3 regions of the Caminicella sporogenes DSM 14501 genome follow, and region 3 is predicted to be linked to each of the others. Evidence: a T-box and tRNA genes for the amino acid it is inferred to sense, from the RefSeq annotation. Region 3 holds a T-box; the other regions hold tRNA genes.
The links. A T-box is a leader RNA that pairs with one kind of tRNA and senses whether it is charged. The one in region 3 lies ahead of BUA90_RS02260 (glycine--tRNA ligase), so its partner is inferred to be a tRNA-Gly.
Positions count from the first base shown of each region.

Region 1 (8,007 bases), on a different contig from region 3:
GAGCCTGTAAGAGATAATATTACTTTTACAGAATACTTAAAAAATATTAAAGACTTACTTATATATTTATCCCCTATATATATAGGTATAGTTGCTTCTTTAGCATATAATATTCCATTTTATTTGTCGCTAATAATGGGAATAATAGTATGTATATTGATTAATTATTTATCTTGTAAAGGAATATTAAGAGGAATTGAAAAAACAGTTTTAAGTAATGAAAATAAAAAGTCAAATTTATTAAAAATTATGATAAAGGGAATAAAACCTTCAATGGTATATGCAGTTTTGGGAATTATGTGTTTTAAAGGTATAATACAAGAAATAAATGAAATCAATATTTTGCTCAATCAATATATTAATAAAGGTGTGCCTTTAGAAGTTATAATAGTATTATTTGGAGTAGTTGCGTCTTTTGCAACAGCTTCTACACAAACTGCTATTGCACTTTTATATCCAATAATACTGCCGTTAGCAGAAACTGAACATATAAAATTATTATATGCTATGATGATTTATACAACTGGATTTATGGCTTATTTTATTTCTCCACTGCATTTATGTCAAGTTTTAACACTTGAATATTATAAAGTTGGAACTAAAGAGCTTTATAGAAATTATAAGTTTCTACTTCCTGCTGTGTATTTGACGATGTTAATAATTTATTACGTGTATAAATAAATTAAAAATTAAGAATTAAAAAAGTTTTAAAGGAATGACATTAAGCTGAGAGCTGGCAGCTGAGAACTGATAACAGTTGATAACTGAGAGTTAATCTATGACCTGTAACCTAAAAAGAATTAACCTAAAGACCTACAGCTTCTAACTTAAAACTTAAGATTTTATGTTATAATACTAATTAGTAGTACTTAGGAAAGGAAGATATTAATGGAAAGATTTGATGGAAGAAGAGTAGACGAATTGAGACCGGTTAAGATTACAAAAGATTATTTAATTCATCCAGAGGGTTCAGTATTGATAGAGATGGGAAATACAAAAGTAATTTGTACAGCTTCGATAGAAGATAGAGTTCCACCATTTTTAAAGGGTACGGGAACGGGATGGATAACAGCTGAGTATTCAATGCTTCCAAGAGCAACTGCAGTAAGAAAGATTAGGGAAGCTGCAAGAGGAAAATTAGAAGGAAGAACTCAGGAAATTAACAGGTTGATAGGCAGAGCACTTCGCTCTGTAGTAGATTTAGATAAATTAGGAGAAAAAACTATATGGATTGATTGTGATGTTATACAAGCCGATGGAGGAACTAGAACGGCTTCTATTACAGGAGCTTTTATTGCTTTAGTAGATGCACTTAAGAAAATGGTAAATGAAGGACTTATAGAAAGTTTACCAGTTAAGAGGTATGTTGCAGCAATTAGTGTGGGAATAATAGATAATACACCTGTATTAGATTTATGTTATGAAGAAGATTCAAAAGCTAAGGTAGACATGAATATAGTGATGAGCGATAATGGAGAATTTATTGAAATACAAGGGACAGGAGAAGAATCACCTTTTAGCAGAGAAGAACTCAACACTCTTTTAGCATATGGAGAAAAGGGAATAAAAAAGCTTATTAATTTGCAAAAAGAAGTATTAGGAATAGAATTATAGGGGTGAAATATTTATGGTAAAAATCGTACTAGCTTCAAAGAATAAACACAAACTTCAAGAAATTAAAGAAATTCTTAAAGAATTGAATATTGAACTTGTTTCTATGGATGATGTTGGACTTGAAAGTTTAGAAATAATTGAAGATGGAAATACATTTGAAGAGAATTCTATGAAAAAAGCAGTAACTGTTATGGAAAAAACGAACTTAATAGCTTTGGCAGATGATTCGGGATTAGAAGTTGACTATTTAGATGGCAGACCGGGAGTTTATTCTTCTCGTTTTGCTGGAGAAAATGCAACTGATGATGAAAATAATAAAAAACTTCTTGAAAGTCTTAAAGATGTAGATTTTAATAAAAGAACAGCAAGATTTGTTTCAGTAATTTCAGTAGTAAGACCTGATGGAAAAAAACTCGTTGTAAGAGGAGAATGTGAAGGTATAATAGGATTTGAAAAAAAGGGAACGAATGGATTTGGATATGACCCATTATTTATAGTTCCAGAGTACAATAAGACTTTTGCACAGTTAGGACCAGAAATAAAAAACAAGATTAGTCATAGAGCAAAAGCACTTGAAAAACTTAGAAGAGAATTAAATAGTTTTTTAGGTGATGTAATATGAAAATAGGTATTATTAGTGATACACATGGGGATTATAAGAGCATATATCGTGCAATTGAAGATATGGGAAGTGTAGACTTTATTATTCATGCAGGAGATACATATGAGGATGCAATGATGATTAAGGAAAAATTTGGGCTTAAGGTAATTGCAGTAAGAGGAAATACAGATTATAAGAAAGATTTTCCAAGTGAAATGTTTTTTACAATTAAAAATAAAAAAATATTTTTGACTCATGGACATAAATACGATGTAAAATATAATTTGACTCGATTGTATTATAAAGCACAAGAACTTGGAGCTGATATAGTTATTTTTGGACATAGTCATATTCCGCAGTATATATGGGAGTCGGGTATTTTATTTATTAATCCTGGAAGTGTTTCAAGACCTAGGATGGGAAATAAGGCTACTTATGGATTATTAGAACTAAAAAAAGATGATATAGATGTGCAATTAATAACTCTCATATAATAAGTTGCGTTCATAAAGATAAAATAAGAAAGGGGCTGTCGCATTAGCAATTAAAAATTGCTAATGCGACAGCCCCATTTTGCATTTTTACATTTATTCTTCATTTAAATATTTTATACTAAGAAAATTCAATGAAAGCAATATTGTTAGTATAGTAGCTATATGTTTCAATATGAAATTAAATCTAGGAAAAAATAAATATATAAACAATATCATTGCATAAAAAATAACCATTGTTTTATGAACAAACTCTTGACCAATAAATCTTTTAAGAGCATTGTTTATAACAATATCTAATTTTAAGTAAAAAATAATTATAGCAGCTATTGTGTTTACAGTTATTGTACAGTATACATAAGATAAGTTAATTAAGCTTGAATTATCATTAATTTTCATTGAGCCTATTATTAATAAAAAAAATATAGATATTAGGTGTGATTTACTTAATATATTAAAAAACTTATTTTTTTCTATGTTACTCATACTGTAAAAACGAGGAATGAAGAAAAAATATAAAAATATAAGTAAGTATAAATATTTACTTGGATTATTTAAAAAAAGGCTCATATAAAAGCCACATCCTTTCTTTATGAGTATTTAGTGATAGGGTTGAGCTCCCCATATTATTAACTTGTGTTAAAAATTAGTCTATATCAATTATACCATAATATCATTTCATATATATTAACAAATAGATGATATTCTTTTATAAATTAAATAATCGCAAAAATATAAATAAATTATTGACAAAGATAATTTTATACTGTATAATTACTTACGTAAGTTGTTCGGGGTGTAGCGCAGTTTGGTAGCGCATCTGGTTTGGGACCAGAGGGTCGCGGGTTCAAATCCTGCCACCCCGACCATTAAGCGGGTGTAGCTCAGTGGTAGAGCCCCGGCCTTCCAAGCCGGTTGCGAGGGTTCGATTCCCTTCACCCGCTCCATTTTATTTTTGTATGTGATAAATTTAATATATATTGTAAGTCGTGTGTTAATAGATAGTTTTGTACACACGCTATTACTTTTTGTGGCGGCTGTCGTCAAGTGGTTAAGACACAGGATTGTGGCTCCTGCATGCGTGGGTTCGAATCCCATCAGCCGCCCCAATAAAATTACCAATAAAATTATAAGTTTTTTAATTTGATAAAGATTTATCATATGCGGGTGTGGCGGAATTGGCAGACGCGCTAGACTTAGGATCTAGTGCCTTGTGCGTGGGGGTTCAAGTCCCTCCACCCGCACCATGTGAAAACAGCACTCAAAGAATAGTATTACTTTGGGTGTTGTTTTTGTTTTTTAGCATTTTTAAGATTAGGAATTATAAAAAATCCTAGAGATTTGACTCTTAAAATTGGAATTTGTAATAAGTAATTTATATTAAATATTACAATTTAGACATTTGTATTAAAAAATGTTAAGAAACGTTGAAATTAAGTTGTTTCAAGCAGTTATAGAATTATTAAAAAATAGAAATATAAATTTTATTGAAATTGTTTTTAAAATCATTTAGCATATATGTATATCGATTATATTTGATGAATGAGGCTTTAGTAGATGGTGAATTGTTTGAAAATTCATGTCATTTAAAACAATTCAATAAATTACTAAAGTCTTACAAAAGGTACTTATAAGTTTTGATATTGCAATTTTAATACTGATTGCAATATTATTGGGGCCCCTTAAAAACTTATTACGACAATCAAGGGAGGAAAACATGATGTTTAAAAACAAAAAGTTTTTAATGATACTTTCTGCAGTTATGATTTTTGCAGTAGCACTGACAGGCTGCGGACAAAAAGCTGCAAATGAAGGAAAGGTTGAAAAGGATACATTAGTAGTTGCACAAGGTGCTGATGCAAAATCTCTTGACCCACATGCAACTAATGACCAACCATCTTCTAGAGTTATGAAGCAAATTTACGATACGCTTGTTAAAGCTACTGTTGATATGGAATTAGTTCCAGGACTTGCTGAAAGCTGGAAGCAATTAGATGAAACTACTTGGCAATTTAATATAAGAAAAGGTGTTAAGTTCCATAATGGTGAAGAATTAAAGGCTAGTGATGTTAAATTTACTTTAGAGAGAATGTTGAAATCTCAAAAAGTTGCACATATAGTAGAGGCAATTGATAGTGTAGAGGTTAAAGATGATTACACAGTTATAATTAAAACTAAAGAACCATTTGGTCCACTTTTAGCACATCTTTCACATACTGCAGCTTCAATATTAAATGAAAAAGCTGTAAAAGAAGCTGGAGATAATTATGGACAACATCCAATAGGAACTGGTCCATATAAATTTGTAAGCTGGGAAGCTGGAGATAGAATAACACTTGAAAGATTTGATGATTATTATCAAGGACCAGCTAAGATTAAAAATGTAGTATTTAGAAATATTACTGAAGGGACTAATAGAACAATTGGACTTGAAACTGGTGAAGTTGATATAGCTTATGATATTGAACCAATTGATAAAGATAGAGTTGCTAATCATGAAAAGTTACAATTAATTGAAGGACCATCACTTTCATATGCATATATTGGTATGAACATGAAAAAAGCACCTTTCGATAATCCAAAGGTGAGAAAAGCTATAAATTATGCAATAAATGTTGATGATATAATCACAGCTGTATTAAATGGAGCTGGACAAAAAGCTAATTCGCCAATAGGACCAAGAGTATTTGGATATAATGGGGAAATCAAACCATATGATTATAATCCAGAATTAGCAAAGAAATTGTTAAAAGAAGCAGGATATGAAAATGGATTTGATACTACTATTTGGACTAATGATAATCCTATTAGAATGCAAATAGCACAAATAGTTCAGGCTCAATTAAAAGAAGTTGGAATAAATGTAACTATTGAACCACTTGAGTGGGGTAGCTATTTAGAGAGAACTGCTAAAGGTGAACACGATATGTTTATCCTTGGTTGGACAACAGTTACAGCAGATGCTGATTACGGTTTATATGCTTTATATCACAGTTCACAGCATGGTGGAGCTGGTAACAGAACATTCTATACAAATGAAGAAGTAGACAAGCTTTTAGAAAAAGGTAGAACTTCAATAGATCCAAAGGTAAGAGAAGAAGCTTATAAAAAAGCTCAAGAAATCATAGTAAATGATGCTCCAGATGTAATGCTTTATTATGGAACTCAAAATGCAGGTATTCAAAAATCTGTAAAAGGATTTAAACTACATCCAGCAGGACATCACAGTATATATGGAGTATACTTTGAGTAAAAAGTAAATAAAAAAGTAGGACCTTGAAAGGTCCTACTTTTACTTTGGAATAAAAAATTTACAAAAAATTAAAAAGAACGACATAATCTTAATAATTTTTATAAATGTGAAGGGAGGATTATAATGCATAAGTATATATTAAAAAGATTATTGCTACTTATTCCAGTACTTTTAGGGGTTACATTTATAGTGTTTTCAATTATGTCATTTACACCAGGTGACCCAGCTCAGTTGATTTTAGGTGAGAATGCTCCAGCTGAAGCGGTACAGCAGCTTAGAGCAGAAATGGGACTTGATGATCCATTTTTAGTTCAGTATTTTAGATTTTTGGGAAATGCAATAAAAGGTGATTTTGGACGTTCTTATACAACAAAGAGAGAAGTTTTTGCTGAAATATTTGCTAGATTTCCGAATACTTTAGTTTTAGCAGTAGTAGGAGTTGCAATTGCAATTGCTATAGGTATTCCTGTAGGAATTATATCGGCTACTAAACAGTATTCATTAATTGATAGTATCAGTATGGTAGCAGCACTTTTAGGAGTATCCATGCCGAACTTTTGGCTTGGACTTATGCTCATATTAGTATTTTCAGTTTCTTTGGGAATTTTACCATCTGGCGGATATGATGGATTTACAAGTATAATACTACCTGCTATAACTCTTGGAACAGGTGCAGCAGCAATTATTACTCGTATGACTCGTTCATCGATGTTAGAAGTTATTAGACAGGATTATATAAGAACTGCAAGAGCTAAAGGTGTTGCAGAAAAGAAAGTTGTAAATAAACATGCACTAAAAAATGCATTAATACCTGTTATAACAGTTGTAGGATTACAGTTTGGTTATTTACTAGGTGGTGCAGTATTAACTGAAACAGTATTTTCATGGCCGGGAGTAGGAAGACTTTTAGTTGAAGCTATAAGACAAAAAGATACACCTACAGTTTTAGCATCAGTTGTATTCTTGGCTACAACTTTTAGTATTGTTAACTTGATGGTTGATATATTATATGCATATGTGGATCCAAGAATTAAATCGCAATACAGCAAGTAGAATTAACTGAAAGGGAGGTATAAATATGGCTTCAAATGTAGTGCTAAAAAAAGAGTCAGTAAGTCACAAGAAAAAAAATAAAAAGAGAAGTCAGTGGGCTGAAGTTTGGAGAAGATTGAAAAAGAATAAAATGGCTATGTTGGGATTAGCTATACTTACTGTATTAGTTTTATTAGCAATTTTTGCAGATTTTATAGCAAATTATGATGAAGTAGTTGTAAAAATAGATTTAGCTAATAAATTAAAAGGACCAAGTGCAGAGCATTGGCTTGGAACAGATGAATTTGGAAGAGATATATTTGCAAGAATGGTACATGGAGCAAGAGTCTCACTTTATGTCGGAATAATTGCTGTTGGTATTTCTATAATTATAGGAGGAACTTTAGGAGCAATAGCAGGTTATTATGGTGGAAAATTAGATAATGTAATAATGAGAGCAATGGATATATTTTTAGCAATTCCAAGTATATTATTGGCTATTGCAATAGTTTCAGCATTAGGACCATCTCTATTTAACTTAATGCTAGCAATTGGCGTATCTTCGGTTCCTTCATATGCAAGAATAGTTAGAGCTTCAGTTTTATCTATAAGAGATCAAGAATTTATAGAAGCGGCTAAAGCAATAGGGGCTAGTGATGCGAGAATAATTTTAAAACATATAATACCTAATGCATTAGCACCTGTTATAGTTCAAGGGACTTTAGGTGTTGCAGGAGCAATTCTTTCTACAGCAGGACTTAGTTTTATCGGACTTGGTATTCAACCACCAGCACCGGAATGGGGTTCAATGCTAGCTGGAGGTAGACAGTATTTAAGATATGCATGGCATGTAACGACTTTCCCGGGACTTGCAATTATGATTACAATTCTTGCACTTAACCTAGTAGGTGACGGTTTAAGAGATGCACTAGATCCAAGATTAAAGCAATAATCTAGAAGGGAGTGTAGATGATGGCAAAAGAGCTGCTAAATATAAATAATTTAACTATACATTA
Region 1 covers NZ_FRAJ01000007.1:5,286-13,292, forward strand. Annotated here, with positions in the region: gene BUA90_RS04815 (DUF401 family protein) at 1-681, shown strand, start outside; gene rph (ribonuclease PH) at 889-1,614, shown strand; gene BUA90_RS04825 (XTP/dITP diphosphatase) at 1,628-2,236, shown strand; gene BUA90_RS04830 (metallophosphoesterase) at 2,233-2,709, shown strand; tRNA gene BUA90_RS04840 (tRNA-Pro) at 3,499-3,575, shown strand; tRNA gene BUA90_RS04845 (tRNA-Gly) at 3,580-3,653, shown strand; tRNA gene BUA90_RS04850 (tRNA-His) at 3,740-3,815, shown strand; tRNA gene BUA90_RS04855 (tRNA-Leu) at 3,870-3,953, shown strand; gene BUA90_RS04860 (glutathione ABC transporter substrate-binding protein) at 4,427-5,959, shown strand; gene nikB (nickel ABC transporter permease) at 6,083-7,012, shown strand; gene BUA90_RS04870 (ABC transporter permease) at 7,038-7,943, shown strand; gene BUA90_RS04875 (ABC transporter ATP-binding protein) at 7,964-8,007, shown strand, end outside.
Region 1: it encodes a tRNA-Gly, which carries the amino acid that the T-box ahead of BUA90_RS02260 (glycine--tRNA ligase) is inferred to sense. The anticodon was not compared.

Region 2 (8,007 bases), on a different contig from region 3:
GTACTTCCTAAAACAGTTTCTCCTAAAATAACTTTAAAATTTAATTTTTCAAATTGAAAGCGCATATGCTCATAAACATTCGGAGATACAACTATTTCATTTCCACCAACATGATGCATTAATATATCAGGATGACATAATATAGCTTCATATAAATCACTACAACAACATGTTTTTATAATATTTATACCTTCAGCTCGTATTTTATTCTGAATACATCTGGGAACACGTCTATCAACTATAACTGTTTTTACTTTACTTTTTGGTATAAATGAAATATCAATGGGCTTTTCCATATAATCACCTATTTTCATTTTTTATAATTTGAAAGTTTTAAATTAATAAAAGGTTCTATAATAAATATTGGGATATAAAACCTCATCATTTTTATTTTGCAAAAAAATAATGCACCTGTTAAAAATGTCTTACAATATTGTTTGCGAAACAAATACTGAAAGAAGACATTTTAACAACTGCATAACATAATTATATCAATAAACTACTTAATTTAAAATAGGTAAAAACAACAAAAATTTCTCATACAGATACTTTTATTCAAAACTAGCTTAAAAAACACAATTATCATGCTTGTGCTTTTATAAATTCAAAAATACATGATTACAAAAATCAATTTATTAAAAATTTGTCTTTTCAATTTAAACATACTTATTTAATACTTTTAAAAATTTTATAAATCTTATGATTTTCTTCCTCGTTATTACCATATAACTAACCGTTTAGCTCATTATATTTGTCAAGAACTTACTAAAATTATTGGTATGACTGAAGGCCACTAAAAATACTAATATTTTATTCCTACAGTTATGCGTATCTTCAACCTAAAAAATAAATTCAAATATAATAATAGAGTGGAATTGTAATCCCACTCCAATTACTTACAAAGAACCTATTCATTCTTTTATAATTTTTGTTTGTATGTTTTTATTTAAATTTATTAGTTTTAATAATTTTATTAAACTAATTAAAAGAATGATAATAGATATAAATATTGATACATTTATAGAAATTTTCTGAGTAATATATCCTATACCAAATAATCCTATAGGCATAAATGCTTGAGAAAACATCCTTCTAAACGAAAATACTTTACCTCTCATTTCATTTGGTACATTTTCTAAAAAAATCATATTAGTAGCAATTTGTATAATTGGAGAAGTAAATCCATAAGCTAGAGCTGACAATATAAATATTATCGTATTCCATGCTATCAAAAGCAACATAGTTGAAAAAGTGAAAATTGATATACCTATAAGAATAATATTAAGTTTTTTAAAAGGTATTTTAGAATATAATAAAGCTCCCAAAATTCCTCCTACTCCAAGCAAAGAGTAAAAAAAACCAATTGAAAGCGAATTACCAATATTTTTTGATATTAATAAAGGAACAATAATTTGAAGTATTGGTAACCCAATCATATTTATTATGGCAAATAAAGGCATTAAATTTCTAAGAATATAATTTTTTTTAATAAATTCGACACCTAATTTAAAATCATTGACTATATCTTTTATAATGACTTTTTCATAAGTTTGAATCTTAAATTTAATAAACATCTCCATTATTGCACTAATTAAAAAAGATAATCCATTAATAATAAAACTAATTGCAGGACTTACTATAGTTAATAAAAAACCACCAAAAATAGGTCCAAAAACGGAAACTAAATTTCTGATTAATTCCATTCTACTTTGTAATTTAATTATATTTTTATCACCATCAACAATCAATGGAATAGAAGACAAAATAGTTGGATCAAACATTGCTGAACATATTCCTATAATAAAAGTAGCCATAAATAAATAATAAAGTGATATAGAATTATTTACACATAAAATGCCTATATGAATCATTAACATGCCTCTTACTATATCCATATATATTATTATTTTTTTTCTATCTAGTTTATCAGATAATACTCCTAAAAAAGGGCCTACTAAAACCGAAGGTATTACAGAAATTGCAAATATTGTTCCTAATATTTTAGGTGAATAATTATTTTTTAACAACCACCATAATAAACCTACATTGTAAATTTGATCACCAATTTGTGAAATAAATTGACCTATCAAAAAAAATAATGAATTCATTAATTAATATCTCCTTCTATTAAACATAATACTCTATTTTTAGTGTATTCATCTCCTTGCAAAATAATATATTTTGTAATTTCTTTATTAGCTGCACATCTATATGGATTATTCGATTTTAATTTCCCTGTCAAACTATATATTTCTCCTAAACAATTATTACATAGATATCTATTCCAACAATCTTTACAATTTTCAATATTAGATCTTGTAATTTCTTTTAAATATTTAAGTATTTCAGATTCCGTCCAAATTTTTTCTAAATTACTATTTCTTATATTACCTAGTTTAAACTCATTGAACTTCATATGCATACAAGGGAAAATATCACCACAAGGATTAATAACAGGAGAACTCCCTATAGAACATTTTTTACTTGCTACTAGTGTAGCTGAAATTTTATTATCTGATGTAGAATGAGTAAATTTGTATAAATCTACCAATTGCTTTTTAGTTAACATCAAATTAGAATTTATTCCTTTTTGTATAGGAACAATTGGAGCAATTCTTGGTAAAACACCATTTGATACACAGAAGTCAATAAATGCTGGAACTTCGTCAAAATTTTTTTGCGTTATTGTCATAGAAAGTGCTACTTCTTTCACGTTATACTTTTTTAAATTACTAATAGAACTAAGAACTTTTTTATATGAACCTGGTTTATTCCTAATTTTATCATGCTTATGCTCATAAACACTATCCAAACTAATTTGAACTTTATTTAGTCCAGCTTCATGTAATTCTTTAATTGTATTTATATCAAATAGGAATCCATTAGTTAATAAAGTTACATCTATATTTTTTTCACTACATTTTTTTACTGTATATAAAACCAAATCTTTCTTTAATAAGGGCTCTCCTCCAGTTATTGTTAAAACATTAATATTCAATTTATCCATTTGTAATAATATATTATCTATATCATTAAAAGAAATTTCATTAACTTTTTTTTGAGAATAATCAACCATACAGTGCTCACAATTCATATTGCAATTATATGTAACTTCAATATTTAGTGATGTTGGATATGCTTCATCTTCAAATATATGAATTTTTTGTTTGTTTGGATTCTTGCTAAATTCTATAATATTTTGTTCTTTTAAAAAATTTAAAATATCATTTATTTCTTCTTTAGTATATTTGTTTCTAAAATATTGATATATATCATTTATACTATTTGTTCCATTAATCAAATTTAATAGCTCTATGACTTCTTTTTCTATTTGAAAATAATTATTTTCATGTATAATATAAGTTTCTTTTGGTGTATCTCTTAAAAAAATCTTTTTTTTAACAATAGGATACATGATATCACCTCATATTAATTATTTTTTAGCATTTTATATAATTTTAAACGCTTTATATTACTTTGTTAGAATATAAAATTTCTTTATCAATCTGTAAATTTTTTCTGTTTTCAAAAAAATTTCATCTCCTTTTTATTGAATATTAATATTATATTTTAATCTTAAATATTTAATTTTATTAAAAGCGAATCCTTTATAAATAGACAGCTTATTTTTGAATATATTGAATTTTTACACCAACACATAAACCAAACTTTTATTTTTTTAACTATTTGATGCAATTAATCCATCTGACTTTCCAAAATATTCTTCATCTAAAAATGCTACTTATATACTTAGGTTAATATATTATTTTTTATTAGATGCTTTAAAAAAACTATAAATTCTATAAGAAAATGGAGGATTACAATAATCCTCCTTTTACGTTACTAACGACAATTAGGTTTTTTTTCTTTCCAATCCCAACATACTAAACTTTTAGCTATTGGAGATTTAGAAGTTTTAATTTTTTTATTTTCATAATATTCACCTCCTATTGAATTATTTGAAATATATCACAGTTATATTTAATCATTTTTACCTTATCCTGTAAATATTTAAATTTTTTAAATTATTTGTGTATTTCTTTTTTTATATACTATTTATTTCTTTAAATACCATAATATTTAAATAAAATGCATGATTTGCCTTTAATTTCAAAATATGTTAGTATATTATATTAATCCTTTGCAGATGATTTTGGATTTGAAATATATTTATGTAAACCAAGACATTCTTACACTAAAGACAAAGTAGAAGCTGCAAATAAATTTATAGAATGGCTACTACCATACAATCATGAATTTGAGACTGAAAAGGATTTAGTAGAAATAATAAAAACTATAAATTCAAAAGTTAATCAAGCACCAAATCAAGCTACTAATGTTCCACCTATACTACTATTTCAAAAAGAAAAGGAGTATTTATCTCCATTACCATGTAATCGTATCATAGAAAGTTATATGAACTACGAGCTGTCAAAGTTCATAAAGACTCTCTAGTACATTACAAAGTAAATAAATACTTTGTCCCGCCTAATATATAGATAAAAAAGTAACACTTAAAAATATAGAAAATAAGTTACACATATATTTTAACACAGAATTAATTTCTGTACATAAAATAAGCAATTAATAGCTTTTTATAATCATAATGATTATAAAAAGCTATTAATTGAAGTTATTAAAAATGAAGACAATTTAGAAAATATATGCTTAAATAATCTCAATGAACTAGATAAATTGCTATAAAAACAAGGAGGAAATATGAATAACTACGTTAAATTTTTAAACAATTTAAAAGAACTTGGTTTAAATAACATTAAGAATAATATAGATACATACTTAAATTTAATGTCATCAGGAGAAAAAAACATTATAGATGCTTTATATGAATTAAGTAATTTAGAAATAAAAGCAAAACAAGAAAAGGCTATGCTTGCCTGTGTAAAAGTAGCTAATTTCCCTTTTTTAAAAGAAATTGATGAATTTGATTTTGATTTTCAGCCTAGTGTAAATAAACAACAAATTCTTGACTTAAAAAGTTAAGATTTATTGAAAATAATGAGAATATATTTTTTGTTGGAATTCCTGGAGTAGACAAGACTCATCTTGCTACTTCCTTAGGAATGGAATGTACAAAGTGCAGATACTCTACATACTTCATTCATTTTCAGGAATTAATTTCGCAATTAAAAAAAGTTTTAGCAGAAAACCGATTAGAAGCTAGATTAAAACATCATTCAAAGTATAAAATATTAATAATAGATGAAATAGGGTACTTACCGATAGATACAGCTGCAGCTAACTTATTCTTTCAACTAATATCTAAAAGATATGAAAGTCATTCAATTATCATAACTACTAACACTGCTTTTTCTAACTGGGGTGAAATATTTGGTTCAGCTACTTTAGCTCATGCTATATTAGATGGATTATTACATCATTCTCATGTTATTTTAATTAAAGGACCTTCATACAGACTTCAGTCAAAAATTTAATATTTTTACAGTTTTTCTAAAAAACTGTCGATTCGCTTTTTTGTACAAAATTATTTTCCACTTTTCATACAAATTTATATTGACATTTACATATAATAACTTTGTAGCTTAATTAATCTTGTAAACTGGTGTTAACAACTATAAAAATTGCTTCAAAATAAGAAAAGGCAGGCATTTCAAAGAATACCTACCCCAAATATTGACATAAAACTAAAAAAATCAACCTTTTTGGTTGACTTGAAATTGGAGGCGGCACCCAGATTCGAACTGGGGAATAAAGGTTTTGCAGACCTCTGCCTTACCACTTGGCTATGCCGCCATATATTTAATTGGAGCGGTAGAAGGGATTCGAACCCTCGACCCTCGCCTTGGCAAGGCGATGCTCTACCACTGAGCCACTACCGCATGGTGCCCAGAGGCGGAATCGAACCACCGACACGGGGATTTTCAGTCCCCTGCTCTACCGACTGAGCTATCTGGGCATATGGCGACCCGGAAGGGACTCGAACCCTCGGCCTCTAGCGTGACAGGCTAGCGTTCTAACCAACTGAACTACCGGGCCAAATCAAATATAAATTAAAAATTATGAATTAAGAATTAAAAATTATATTAAAATTTTCCTTAATAATTCTTAATTATTAATTTTTAATTCTTAATTAAATTTGATTGAATCTGGTGGGCGCAATAGGACTTGAACCTATGACCCCCTGCTTGTAAGGCAGGTGCTCTCCCAGCTGAGCTATGCGCCCTCCCCAAACTGACAGATATTATAATACTATATTTTAATATCAATGTCAATATGTTTTAAGATAAAAATTTAATTTTTCCTTTCAGCCGCAACACAAAAATAAATCTTTATTAATTGCAAAAATTAATTATAAATTTTATTTTTTAAATTTTCAAATCTAACAACCTCTTAATCAAATAAAAAATTCTACAACTGATTTAATTTTTTGCTCTTTTTAAAATATCTATAAGCTGCTCTTTATTGAATTTATAAAAAGTATTGCAAAAATGACATTGAATTTCAGCTTCCTCATCTTCTTCGATAATATTCTTTAATTCTTCCTCACCTAAACTTATAAGTGCCCGTTCAATTTTTTCCAGCGAACAATCACATACAAAATCAACTTCTTTCTTTTCTCCTACTTCTACATCAAAATCTTTCAATATTCTTCTCATTATTTCTTCTCCTGATAATCCTTCTGCCACCATAGCTGATACCGGTGGTACATCTTTAATACATTCTTCTAATTTTATCAAAATTTCTTCTTCTACATCAGGTAAAGGTTGAATAATAAATCCTCCCGCAGCCTTCACACTACCATCTACATCAATTAAAACACCTAAAGATACCACAGAAGGCTGTTGCTCTGAATACATATAATAAGCTGCTAAATCTTCTGCTATTTCTCCACTAATTAAATTTGCTTGTCCTATATATGGTTCTTTTAACCCAAGGTCTTTTATTACTCTCAATTTCCCTCTACCTACAGCTCCACCTACATCTAATTTTCCCTTGTCATTTAATTTAACTTTAGCATTTGGATTAGATATATACGCCTTTACATTTCCAGTCGAATCTGAAACTGCTACAATTGATTTTATTTCATTACTTCCCAATATTTGCAATGTCAATTTATCTTTTTCACCCTTTAACATATATCCCATAATTGAAGCTGCAGTTATTGTCCTCCCAAGAGCTGCAGTTGAAACAGGAGTCGTTTTATGTATTTTTCTAGCTTTTTCCACCATTTCAGTTGTTATTGCTACGAATACTCTTATATTTTTATTTCCTGCAAGTCCTCTTACTATATAGTTTTTCATAACTATCCCTCCGTTTCAATTATAAAATTGCAAACTACATATTACAAGCTCTAAACTTATAACTTATTTGAACTATCTCAAATAAAAAAACTACACTAATCTGTAAAAACTTACAATATTATTTTTAACAAAATACAAATAGCTGATAAAATTTATCTATAAAAAATTTCTTTATTCAAAAATTTTATAAATAAATATCTATAACATTAGTAAAGCCCTGATAATATCAGGGCTGACAGACAATCAATTTAATTGTTCATTATACACTATAATTTTACAACTTGAGCTGCTTGAGGTCCTTTTTCACCTTCTACAACTTCAAATTCAACTTCTTGATTTTCCTCTAAAGTTCTAAATCCTTGTTGTTGAATAGCAGTATAATGTACAAATACATCATTTCCATCTTCTCCGGTTATAAATCCATAACCTTTTTCACTATTAAACCATTTTACTTTACCTTTCATTAAACAATCCTCCTAAAAACTTTCAAAATAAAAATTAATTAAGCTAGCTTAATTGTATTTATTTTACCACATTTAATATATTGTGTCAAATATTTTTTAGATAATTATATTATGCTCAATATTATGACAAGATATACATAAAAATTACTTAATACATACGAAATTTATCCTTTCATCTGTAAATTTTGGACTTTCAAATGTAAACGCATTATAAACATTTATATCTTTAAATTTAACTTGCTTTAATAAATCTATAACAACAT
Region 2 covers NZ_FRAJ01000013.1:36,653-44,659, forward strand. Annotated here, with positions in the region: gene BUA90_RS08295 (DUF6873 family GME fold protein) at 1-296, opposite strand, end outside; gene BUA90_RS08300 (MFS transporter) at 912-2,108, opposite strand; gene BUA90_RS08305 (radical SAM/SPASM domain-containing protein) at 2,108-3,415, opposite strand; partial or broken gene BUA90_RS12600 (Mu transposase domain-containing protein) at 4,138-4,704, shown strand; partial or broken gene istB (IS21-like element helper ATPase IstB) at 4,807-5,453, shown strand; tRNA gene BUA90_RS08315 (tRNA-Cys) at 5,698-5,772, opposite strand; tRNA gene BUA90_RS08320 (tRNA-Gly) at 5,784-5,858, opposite strand; tRNA gene BUA90_RS08325 (tRNA-Phe) at 5,860-5,935, opposite strand; tRNA gene BUA90_RS08330 (tRNA-Asp) at 5,939-6,015, opposite strand; tRNA gene BUA90_RS08335 (tRNA-Val) at 6,127-6,202, opposite strand; gene hslO (Hsp33 family molecular chaperone HslO) at 6,399-7,280, opposite strand; gene BUA90_RS08345 (cold shock domain-containing protein) at 7,547-7,744, opposite strand; gene BUA90_RS08350 (class I SAM-dependent DNA methyltransferase) at 7,889-8,007, opposite strand, start outside.
Region 2: it encodes a tRNA-Gly, which carries the amino acid that the T-box ahead of BUA90_RS02260 (glycine--tRNA ligase) is inferred to sense. The anticodon was not compared.

Region 3 (8,007 bases):
TGAATTTTCCAGAATCATCTCTTGAAAATCCAAAAGTCATCTGTGTCAAATCATTTGTTCCAAAGGAAAAAAATTCTGCATGTTTAGCTATCTTATCTGCAATTAAAGCTGCTCTTGGCACTTCAATCATTGTTCCTACCTTATAAGCAATTTTCATTCCTTTTTCTGACATTATATTTTCTGCAGTCTGATTTATAAGCTGTTTAATAATTTCTATTTCCCTTTCTATTCCCACTAATGGAATCATTATTTCAGGTTTTATTTCTATGCCAAATTTTTCTTTTACTTCAATTGCAGCTAATATTATCGCTTTTACCTGCATTTCATATATTTCTGGATAGGTAATTCCAAGTCTACATCCCCTATGTCCAAGCATTGGATTAAATTCCTTAAGTTCCTCAATTTTATCTTTCAAAGCATTAAATTCTACTCCTATTTCTTTTGCAAGTATTTTTATATCTTCGTCTTTATTAGGTAAAAATTCATGAAGTGGCGGGTCTAAAAGTCTTATTGTTACAGGTCTACAGCCCATTGCTCTAAAAATACCAATAAAATCTTCTTTTTGAAATGGAAGTAATTTATCTAGAGCTTTTTTTCTTTCTTCAACAGTTTTTGAAATTATCATTTCTCTTACTGCCAATATCCTATTTTCTTTAAAAAACATATGCTCTGTTCTACATAGACCAATTCCTTCTGCTCCAAATTTAACTGCTATCTCTGAATCTCTTGGAGTATCTGCATTAGTCCTAACTCTCAATCTTCTAAACTCATCAGCCCATTCCATTAACACTCCAAAATTTCCAATCAAATCTGCATCTTTAGTTTCTATAATTCCTTCATATACTTTTCCCGTATTACCATCAATAGAAATAAAATCTCCTTCTCTATAAACTTTATCACCTGCTCTAAATAGCTTATTATGTTCTTCTATTCTTATTTCGCCACAGCCAGCAACACAGCATTTACCCATTCCTCTTGCAACCACAGCTGCATGAGAAGTCATTCCGCCTCTCGCAGTTAATATTGCTTCAGCTTTTACCATACCTTCAATATCTTCAGGAGAAGTTTCCACTCTAACAAGTATAACCTTTTCTCCACTGTCAGCTGCTTTAACTGCATCTTCAGCATTAAAATAAATCTTACCTGTAGCTGCTCCCGGTGAAGCAGGCAGTCCCTCAGCTATTTTTTTAGCCTTTTTAAGTTCTTCTGACTTAAAAGTTGGATAAAGAAGTTGTCCTATCTGCTGAGGATCAATTCTCATTACAGCTGTTTTTTTATCTATAAGCCCTTCATTTGCCATATCTACTGCAATATTTACAGCTGCCTTTGCCGTTCTCTTACCATTTCTAGTTTGAAGAATATATAACTTTCCTTCTTCTATTGTAAATTCTATATCCTGCATATCTTTATAATGATTTTCTAAAATCTCAGTAATTTTTACAAATTCATCGTAAACTTTTGGCATTATATTTTTCAGTTCTGAAATAGGTTTTGGAGTTCTTATACCAGCAACGACATCTTCACCTTGCGCATTTAATAAAAATTCACCAAAAATTTCTTTTTTACCAGTAGACGGATGTCTTGTAAATGCAACTCCTGTTCCAGAATTTTCTCCCATATTTCCAAATACCATAGACTGAACATTAACAGCTGTTCCTAAATGATGAGGAATATCATTTATCTTCCTATATACTATTGCTCTTGAATTATTCCAAGAATCAAAAACTGCTTTTACAGCCATCATCAACTGCTCTTCGGGGTTATCTGGAAAATCTATCCTTGCTTCTTTTTTTATTAAATCCTTGTATTTTTTTATCATTTCTCTTAAATCATCAATAGTAAGTTCAGTATCATTTTCTACCCTTTTTTCCATTTTTACTTTTTCCAAAACACTATCAAATTTATATTTAGGAATACCTAGCACTACATCTCCAAACATTTGAATAAATCTGCGATAACTGTCATAAGCAAATCTTTCATTATTTGTCTTTTTACTCAATCCTTTAACAGTTATATCGTTAAGACCAAGATTTAATACTGTATCCATCATACCCGGCATTGATATTACTGCTCCTGACCTTACTGATACTAACAGCGGATTTTCTGAATCACCAAAAACTTTACCTGTTTCCCTTTCAAGTATTTTTAAATTGTTAAATATCTGTTCTTTTATTTCTTTATCAATTTCTCTATCACATTCATAATACCTATTACAAGCCTTTGTTGTAATAGTGAAACCCGGTGGTACAGGTAATCCTATTTTGTTCATTTCTGCTAGATTTGCTCCTTTACCACCTAATAAAGATTTCATCTCCTTATTTCCTTCACTAAAAAAATATACATACTTTTTCAAAATTCCCACTCCTTCCAATATATCTCAATTTATATAATACCGTTTTCCCTCATAATATCTAAAATAATACCTGCTGTTTCTTCTACTGCTTTATTTGAAACATCTATGATAGCACAACCTATCTTTTTCATAACTTTTTCTGCATAATCAAGTTCCTCTAAAATTCTATCGAGATTAGCATATGATGCATTATTATTTAATCCTAAAGCTTTTAATCTTTCCTGCCTAATTTCATTGAGTTTTATTGGATTTGCAGTTAATCCTATAATTTTCTTTGGAGATATTTCAAATAATTCATCTGGTACAGGAGCTTCAGGTACTAACGGTACATTAGCAACTTTTATATTTTTATGAGCTAAATACATACTTAAAGGTGTTTTAGATGTTCTAGATACACCAATTAATACTATGTCGGCTTTCTTTATGCCTCTTGAATCCTTTCCATCATCGTATTTTACAGCAAATTCTATTGCTTCAACTCTATTAAAATACCTTTCATCTAATTTCCTTATAACACCGGGTTCATTAATAGGTTCTATTCCTAAAACACTATGTAAAGAATTCATAACTGAAGACATAATATCTACATATTCTATGTTATTTTTTTCACATTCATCTATCAATGTCTCTTTTAATTCATCAATTACTGTGGTAAATATAATTATAGAACGAAATTTTTTTGCTTGTTCAATTATATCAAATATTTGTTCACTATCAGAAATATATGAAAATCTTTTTATTATATATTTAACATCTTCAAATTGACTTATTGCCGCCTTTGCTACTTGTTCAGCTGTTTCTCCTATCGAATCAGATACAATATACACATATAATTTATCCTGCATTATATTATTCCTCCCAAATTTACAATATAAGCTTTATTTATTTGCTAATTCTATAAATAATTTAGTAATATTTGTCTTAGATATTCTACCAACTACCTTTAAATACTCTTTATCATCAATAATTTTTTCCTCTACTATAGGTAAACTATCTACTTCATGTTCAATAATTTTTTTAGCTGCTTCTAAAACTGTTTCAGTAGGCTTTACTGTAACAATATTAGGCATCCTCGTCATTATAATACCTACCGGCACTTTATTTATATCTGTACCACCTATAGCCGTTTTAAGAAAATCCTTTCTTGACACAACTCCTGCTAAATATCCATCTGAGATGACAAAAACTGTTCCAACATCTTCTAAAAACATGGATACAATTGCATCGTATACAGAAGTTTTTTCATCTACTACTACCGGTACAGATTTTATTTCACCTACCTTTATTTCATAAATCCGATTAAGCAGCTCTATGCTTTCCTTATTTCCAGAATAAAAATATCCTACTTTAGGCCTTGCTTCTAATATTCCCGTCATTGTTAAAACTGCAAGGTCTGGTCTTAATGTAGCTCTGGTTAAATTTAGCATGTTTGCAATTTGTTCACTTGTAATAGGTTCATTTTCCTGCACAATTTGAATTATTTTCTTTTGACGACTTGAAAATTCTATGACAATCACCTCTACTATATTTTATGTGTTATACTATTATATATATATTATATACTATTTTGTCTAAAATGTTTATATTTTTTTTGATTTTTATTTAAAAAGGATAGTCTTTAGACTATCCTTTTTAAAATTCGACTCTTTTTGCAATATATTCTTCTAATTCATCAATTTTAATTCTTACTTGCTCCATAGTATCTCTATCCCTTACTGTTACACAACTATCTTCTAATGTATCAAAATCAACTGTTATACAATATGGCGTTCCTATTTCATCATGTCTTCTATATCTCTTTCCTATACTTCCAGATTCATCATAATCTACCATAAACTTTTTAGAAAGTAATGCATATATTTCTTCAGCTTTTTCACTTAACTTTTTAGAAAGAGGAAATACTGCTGCTTTAAATGGAGCTAAAGCTGGATGTAACCTTAATACTTTTCTTTCCGTTCCGTCTTCTAATTTTTCTTCTTCATATGCATCTATTAAAAATGCCAAAGTAACTCTATCTGCACCTAATGAAGGTTCAATACAAAATGGTATGTATTTTTCATTAGTAGTTGGGTCTTGATACCTCAAATCAACTCCAGAATGCTCCATATGCTGTTTTAGGTCAAAATCAGTTCTGTCAGCAATCCCCCAAAGTTCTCCCCAACCAAACGGGAATCTGTATTCAATATCTGTAGTAGCATTACTATAATGAGATAACTCTTCTTTAGAATGGTCCCTAAGTCTAATATTTTCTTCTTTCATACCTAAGTTAAGAAGCCAATTTTTACAGAAATTTTTCCAATACTCAAACCACTCTAAATCTTCTCCAGGTTTGCAGAAAAATTCTAATTCCATCTGTTCAAATTCTCTCGTTCTAAAAGTAAAATTACCCGGAGTTATTTCATTTCTGAATGATTTTCCTATTTGACCTATTCCAAAAGGAATTTTTTTTCTAGCAGCTCTCTGTACAGCTTTAAAGTTTACAAAAATACCTTGAGCAGTTTCTGGTCTTAAATATATTTCAGACTTACTGTCTTCTACAACCCCCTGATATGTTTTAAACATCAGATTAAATTGTCTAATACTAGTAAAATCTTTTTCTCCACATTCTGGACATTTTATATCTTTTTCTTTTATATAACTTTCCATTTCTTCATTTGTCCAACCATCTACAATAATTTCTTCATTATTAGATTTAGCATAATCCTCTATCAATTTGTCAGCTCTAAACCTAGATTTACACTTTTTACAATCTATAAGAGGGTCGCTAAAACCTCCTACATGTCCTGATGCAACCCAAACCTGTGGATTCATCAAAATAGCTGTATCTACTCCAACGTTATAAGGACATTCTTGAATAAATTTTTTCCACCAAGCCTTTTTAACATTATTTTTTAATTCTACTCCTAAAGGTCCATAATCCCATGTATTAGCAAGTCCACCATAAATATCAGAACCCGGGAAAATAAATCCTCTAGATTTTGCAAGTGATACTATTTTGTCCATTGTAACTTTCTCTGTCATATATATAAACCTCCTCATCAAAAAATAAATTTAGCCCTTCATCCCAAAAAGGGACGAAAGGCTGTCCTTCCGCGGTTCCACCCTAATTGATACAAATTTGTATCCTCTTTAAAATGGTATCGCTCAGGAGCTCCCTTCACTAAGCTACTATATCGGATTTCCAGCATCACCGACTCTCTATGATAGTAAACTTAGCTACTCTTCTCCTTCAATGCTACCCTCTATTTTTTTTGAGATTTTACCACAATTTATATGTTTTGTAAACCTCTTATTTTAAATCATCATCTTTTTTCTTACTTATAATTTTTTCCCTTGCTTCATCTACTTTTTGTTTTATATTTGAAAAAGTATCTTCAGTAATATCTTTTACATCAATTATTTCTCCATTATCTTTAACTATTTCTAATCTACAACCAGTAGCTAATGCAACAAGTATTCCTGCGATAGTTGCCGGAGTAAAAAGTACAGCTCCAACAGCTCCTGCTGTAACGGGAATATTTATAACTATTTCTTCATCTCGCCTTAATAAAATTCTAGTTACATTTCCCTTCTTAATAAGTTCTTTTAATTTTTCAATTATTTCATTGCCCTTTTCTGACATATTATTTGCAAAACTTTTTTGCTGTTTTGTTTCAATATAAATTATAGCTTCAAGTATATCACCATCAGTTGCTTCTAATGCTTCTTTTGCCTCTTTATACGTAGCTCCTGTTCTTCCCCTTATTTCATCAATTTCTGGTAAACCAAATCCCATTTTCTTCACCCCTTAATTTAAATTTTATTTAAAGTCTTTAAAAATTCAAGACTTTTAAAATTATTTTTCTCCAAATGAATTTCAATATACTTATCAAATAACTTATTTAAATTTTTAACTATATTTTGATTTAATTTTAATTTTGATAATGTAATAATATCAGTCCTTAAAATATAATCAATTAATTTCTTTACTGTATTACTTATAACAATTAGTTTTTCATACTGATTTGAACATAAATCACAAATTAATCCACCATGCTGAATACTAAATCTATATTTTTCAAAACTTTCATTTCCACAGCTGACACATCTGTTTACTTCTGGTCTAAAACCAACATAATCCAATAATTTTATCTGAAATGTAGCTTTTATAAATTCCAAATTATTATTATCATATGTAATCAAATATAAACTTTTAAGTAAAGTATCAAATAATCTATTATTAGTAACTCCTTCAAGTATAACTGATTCACAAAGTTCAGCTATATATGAAGCATATGCTAATCTAATTAAATCTTCTCTAACTTTATAAAAACTTTCTTTAATATCCACAGATGAAATTCTATCCAATTTGCTGCCTTTATTTATGATAAATTCTCCAAAAATAAATGGGTGGGAAGCTGGAGATAACTTAGATTTGGGTTTTCTTCCACCCTTAGCCACTGCCTTAACTTTACCGCTTTTTCTTGTAAAAAGAGTCAAAATAACATCTGAATCAGATATTTTATTTTTTCTTAAGACCACTGCATCGGTCTTAAATAACATTTAATCACCTCAAATTAATATTTTGAAAATCTTCATCATTCATATTATGTATATTATTTGTCTTAATGTCATTTATTAACTGTTCATATTCCTTTAAAAGCAAATAAGTATTTATATCGCCTGTTTTACTAAATAATTTCCATAAAGTTTCTCTTTCCATAAAGTCTACCCCCCATTCTTATTTTATATACTTATTTTCTGCATAGGGGGCAAACTAATATACAATGAAAAATTTGTAATACTTTAATTTTACAATATAAACTTATTTAATAAAATCGTTGTAAGAGTAAAATATATTGATAAACCTGTAATATCAATCGTAGTAGAAATAAACGGAGCTGATGCAACTGCTGGGTCTACACCTATCCTCTTAAAAACTAGAGGAACTAAAGTCCCTATACTTGCAGCAGTTATCATATTTGCCCACATGGCTATACCTACAACTATACTTAAAGCTATATCACCTTGTACAACTAATGAAAGAAGTGCTGCTATTATGCTACAAACTAATCCAACTAAAAATCCCACAGAAAATTCTTGCAATAAAGTTTTCAATACTTCCTTCCCTTTTATATTTCCCATTGCTATACCTCTAACAGTTAAAGTAGATGATTGCGTACCTACATTACCACCCATACCAGCTAAAAGAGGCATAAAAAGAGCTATAGATGTATTTTTATTTAAAGCAGCTTCATAACTTCCAATTACTTTAGCGGAAAGTAATCCACCAAACATAGTAATTATTAACCATGGAAGTCTCGATTTAACAGATGCATAAATCCTTGATGACAATTTATCCTCATCTGTATATTCTATTTCAGAAGTTCCTGCAAATTTATAAATATCTTCAGTAGCTTCTTCTTCAATTACATCTATAATATCATCTACTGTTATTATACCCATTAATTTATTATCTTTATCAACAACAGGTATAGCTAATAAATCGTATTTTGCCACAAGTCTAGCAACTTCTTCTTGGTCTGTATCGAGATTAACACTTATAACCTGCTCATGCATTATGTCTTCAATTAATTTATTTGGTTTACTTACTATCAGTTCTCTTAATGATAAAACCCCAACAAGACGTTCTTCATTATCTACAACATAAACGT
Region 3 covers NZ_FRAJ01000004.1:21,406-29,412, forward strand. Annotated here, with positions in the region: gene ppdK (pyruvate, phosphate dikinase) at 1-2,356, opposite strand, end outside; gene BUA90_RS02250 (pyruvate, water dikinase regulatory protein) at 2,383-3,198, opposite strand; gene BUA90_RS02255 (transcriptional regulator CcpN) at 3,232-3,870, opposite strand; gene BUA90_RS02260 (glycine--tRNA ligase) at 3,986-5,374, opposite strand; T-box leader at 5,421-5,595, opposite strand; gene BUA90_RS02265 (DUF4342 domain-containing protein) at 5,643-6,128, opposite strand; gene recO (DNA repair protein RecO) at 6,146-6,895, opposite strand; gene BUA90_RS12125 (YqzL family protein) at 6,900-7,055, opposite strand; gene mgtE (magnesium transporter) at 7,145-8,007, opposite strand, start outside.